DNA from 2 places in the Chryseobacterium bernardetii genome. Region 1 is predicted to be linked to the other one. Evidence: riboswitches for the same ligand, from Rfam matches in the RefSeq annotation. Region 1 holds a riboswitch; the other holds the start of a gene.

Region 1 (2,208 bases):
TTTTACAATTGGGACGGGAATATTCTTCAGTTGGAAAGCCAACCGATGATCCCTATTATCACTCATGAAGAAATGGGTTCTTCTATTTTGGAGGTAATTGGTAAAATAAAGGATGATCTCATGTATAAAGATTTATTCAGAAAAACATTTGGGGACGAAGCCATTACTCCTGAAAGAATTTATAGAAGTATTGTACAATATGAATATACTTTAGTTTCTGCCAATAGTAAGTATGATAAAGTAAAGCGAAATGAAGGAGTGATTTTTACAGAGAATGAAGCCCAGGGATATCAGACCTTTCAGCAGAAATGTGCAGGCTGCCACAGTACAGAGCTTTTTACTGATCAGAGTTTCAGAAATATTGGATTTCCTGTAAATTCTAATACCAATGAAGCCGGACGCGGAAGAGTGACAGGCTTGCCGGAAGATTATATGAGTTTTAGAGTTCCCTCGTTAAGAAATGTAGAATATACAGCTCCTTATGGAAGCTTCGGACAGTTTCCCTCTCTAAGAGCTGTTCTTGATTATTTTGATAAAGGTGTTCTGGATGCAGATAACCTTGATCCTGTTCTTAAAAACAACGGAAACAGAATTCCTCTCACAGAGCAGGAAAAGATCAATCTTATCTTATTTATGAAAACCCTAAGTGACCGGGATTTTGTAAAAAAATAATCCCTTTAAAAAACAGAATATTAAAAACCGACTGTTTGAATCCCGTTACATTCTAACGGGATTTTTCATGTTTACTGGTTGATAATCATTTTATTCTGCATCACATTGTATCTGGCGGGAATTTTATATCTTTGTCGGAATTTGGTGAGCCGTAAAAAGCTCTTAAAAGGGAATCCGGTGGAAATCCGGAACAGACCCGCTGCTGTAAGCTCCGCACCAAAGTTTTTGAAAAATAGATCCACTGTTTCTAAAAATGGGAAGGATTTCAAAAATGGAGTAAGTCAGAAGACCTGCCAGAATATATAAACGTTTGACGCTTTCGTGGAATAAAGCTTAGGACTACAATGATTCTGTGCAGTAATGCTGTGCTCAGTCATTGCTTTTCTTATATCCATTAGCGTCATCATTATCCCTGAATGAGCTAATGGTGGCAAAACTAACTACATCTCAACTTCATAAAGTTGTTTTCACAATATGTGTGTTAACATCACAACTCCTGTTTTCTCAAACCCGGAAAAAAGACAGCATTAAGGGAGAGGCCATAAAGGCGGTCAATATCTACAAAAAGAGCTTTAAAGAAATCCTCCCAGCCCAAACTTTACAGGGTGAAGAGCTTGAAAGGCTAAATAGCCACTCCGTTGCCGATGCGTTGAGGTACTTTTCAGGAGTTCAGATCAAGGATTACGGCGGAATGGGTGGTTTGAAGACTGTCAATATCCGGAGTATGGGCAGTCAGCATGTAGGCGTTTTCTATGACGGAATTCAATTGGGAAATGCCCAAAACGGGCAGGTAGACCTGGGAAGATATTCTCTGGATGATCTGGAAGAAATTTCATTGTACAACGGGCAGAAGAGTGAGATTTTCCAACCTGCGAAAGACTTCGGATCATCAGGATCAATCTATTTACAGCCCAAAACACCAGTATTCGCAGGAAACAGGAAAACCAATCTTACCATAAGAGCCAAAAGTGCTTCCATTGATTTATTTAATCCTTCTTTCCGGTTAGAACAGAAGATTTCCAAAAGAATTGCAGCAAGTGTCAGTGCAGAATTTCTCCAAAGTGATGGTCTTTACAAATTTCGTTATAGCAGAAAATATCCCAATGGTGCAACCGCTTCTGATACCATTTCCAAAAGATATGATTCCGATATTAAAGCAAAACGTTTTGAAACATCTGTCAATGGAACTCTGAACAACGGAAGCTGGAACATCCGCGGTTATGGTTATATTTCAAACCGTGGTATTCCGGCACCTATTGTGAAAAACCGTTTTAAAGCAAGAGGGGCGAGAATGCTGGATGAAAATTATTTTGTACAGGTCAATTTCAGAAAAAAACTGTTTCCTAAGTTTGAAACACAGCTGAAGGCTAAGTTTGCTTATGACTACACTTATTTTAATGATACGGTAAGGTCTCAGGCCCAGTATCAAGCAAAAAATACTTATATCCAAAGGGAAGTTTATCTTTCTTCTTCCAATATATATTCAGTAAATTCCAATTGGGATGTGAGTGTAAGTGGAGATTTCCAGTACAATAA
Region 2 (2,208 bases), 2.0 Mb from region 1:
TTTTGATTTTTTTGAAACAGATCCGGTTCGTAAACGTCTTATTGCTTTCGGAAAATCAGGATGTTGCAATCTTTTTACAACAGAATATGAGGTGGTTCCAAATAAAGGACTTAGTAAAGTGCTTGAAAAAGAAGAGGACAGCAGCGAAGAGGGGTATGTAAAAGTTACCACAAAAGAAAAGAAAAATAATAAATGGATTACCAGAACCAAGGTGTATCCGGCAGATCAATATAACAGAGAAAAGTAAGATGAAGATTCAAAAAGAGATTGATTTTATCCTGGCAGTAGATGCCCTGAAAAACGTACAGAGAAGAAATTACAATGCAGATGATTCCCGAAGAGAAAATACAGCGGAGCATTCTTGGCAGATTATTATTTTAGCACAGATTCTTTATCCTTATGCAAAAAACCGTGCAGATATCGATTTGTTGAGAGTGATCAGAATGCTTTCCATTCATGATCTTGTAGAAATTGAAGCAGGAGACACCTTTCTTTTCGATGAAGCAGCTATGGTAGGGAAGTTTGAAAGAGAAAAGCTCTCTGCACAGAAGATCTTCGGAATCCTGGATGAGCCTCTGCGTACGGAATTTTTTAACTTATGGCTTGAATTTGAGGAAGAAGCTACACCAGATGCTATTTTTGCATGTTCTATTGACAGGATCATGCCTTTCATTCTGAATTCACATACTTCGGGGAAAAGCTGGACAGAAGCCGGGGTTACTGAAAAACAGATCAGAAATATGCTTGAAACGGCCATTACCAGAGCTTCAGATGAAATGGGCGAGGCTTTTGAACTGCTTTTGAACAGAAGCCTTGAGACAGAGAAAGTCTTAAAATAAAAATTTATAAAAAGTTTCGGGCGGCCTTTGGCCGCCCTAAATTCTTCTATTTATAGTATTTGGATTGGTTTCTTAAATTCATCAATTGCTACAAAAGTAAAATCACCCACAATTGCTTTTTCTCTTTCGTAAGAATACATCTGTTCAGTATAGATCTCAACGCTTACTTTCATACTGGTTTTTCCAACGTATGAAACTTTTCCGATCAGTTCTACGATAGTTCCGGCAGGAATAGGCTTTTTAAAATCGATCTTGTCACTGCTTACTGTTACCACTCTCTTTCTTGCGAAACGGGTAGCTGCAATGAAGGCTACTTCATCCATCAGCTGCATGGCAGTACCCCCGAAAAGGGTGTCGTAATGATTGGTTGTGTTAGGAAAAACCGCTTTAAAGATTCTGGTTTCGGCAGCTTCAATTCTTTCTTCTGTAGTCATATTTCATTATTAATTAAAGCGAAATGAAATGGTATCAAAACAACAGAATAATAACAGGAACTTTGGAAATCCCTGAAACAATCCATCAGATCAATAAAACTTCAAATCGCGAAAGTTTCTTGTTTAAGAAATCGGCAGGTCTCCTGACTTGTAACATCATTTATCTCCTTCCCATGCCTCGCACAGTGGATCTTTTGATAAAGACTTTAGTTACTTACAGTTGCGCGACAGTCCGTGATTTTCACACGGTTCCCTTTTAATCTGCGGTTATGCAGAACCGGTTTCTGTGATGAATAAGCGTTAAAACTTTTCGGTGCAAAAATAATGAATTTATTCCGGATTATGATAAATAATCTGGCTGATTACTCTTCCCTTTTTGATGGTCCACAGCGTTGTATATCTGTTTTCTCCGGAACCATTGATCATATAAAGAAAGATATTGTCGTTATCCAGGGAAGTTACCCCCACATTGTTGAAATCCATTGTAGGCTGGAACATATTTTTGATGGCTTCTCTTACAAAAACAGAACCTCTTCCTGGCTGTTGAAGTCTTATGGATTTAATTTCCGTCATTCCTTCAGGAAGATCATTGCCAATTCCCCAGGGCTTTACTTTATCTATAGTAAGAAGTTTTCCTTCGGCATCTTTTTCTTTTTTGCGATAGCCGGCATTGGACGGATAAATATCAATAACAACTTTACTCCTTTGGGCTGTAGGAATTTTCGGATCGGAATTATCTGTGAAAATAAGAGATCTTCCGTTTTTAGATTTGGAAGGGGTATAAGCTGGAAGCTGATCTATAAAGGCAATACGTTCCTTATTTACCATCCCTTCCTTGTCAAGGGTTTCATATCGAACAAACGGTTTGTCTTCGTCCTGCTTTTCAGGATATTTAATCCAGATCCATTCCGTTTCTCCCGGAGCAGGTTTTACAT

Evidence for each region. A riboswitch is a leader RNA that binds a small molecule or an ion and turns the genes downstream of it on or off. The one in region 1 is predicted to bind cobalamin.
Region 2: linked by a shared signal. The riboswitch ahead of EG339_RS22685 (acyl-CoA thioesterase) and the one ahead of EG339_RS07460 (TonB-dependent receptor plug domain-containing protein) in region 1 are both predicted to bind cobalamin.

Annotation. Positions count from the first base shown of each region.
Region 1 covers NZ_CP033932.1:1,626,022-1,628,229, forward strand. The annotation lists gene EG339_RS07455 (cytochrome-c peroxidase) at 1-672, shown strand, start outside; cobalamin riboswitch at 798-984, shown strand; gene EG339_RS07460 (TonB-dependent receptor plug domain-containing protein) at 1,097-2,208, shown strand, end outside.
Region 2 covers NZ_CP033932.1:4,990,681-4,992,888, reverse strand. The annotation lists gene EG339_RS22695 (XAC2610-related protein) at 1-247, shown strand, start outside; gene EG339_RS22690 (HD domain-containing protein) at 249-839, shown strand; gene EG339_RS22685 (acyl-CoA thioesterase) at 890-1,273, opposite strand; cobalamin riboswitch at 1,390-1,570, opposite strand; gene EG339_RS22680 (hypothetical protein) at 1,604-2,208, opposite strand, start outside.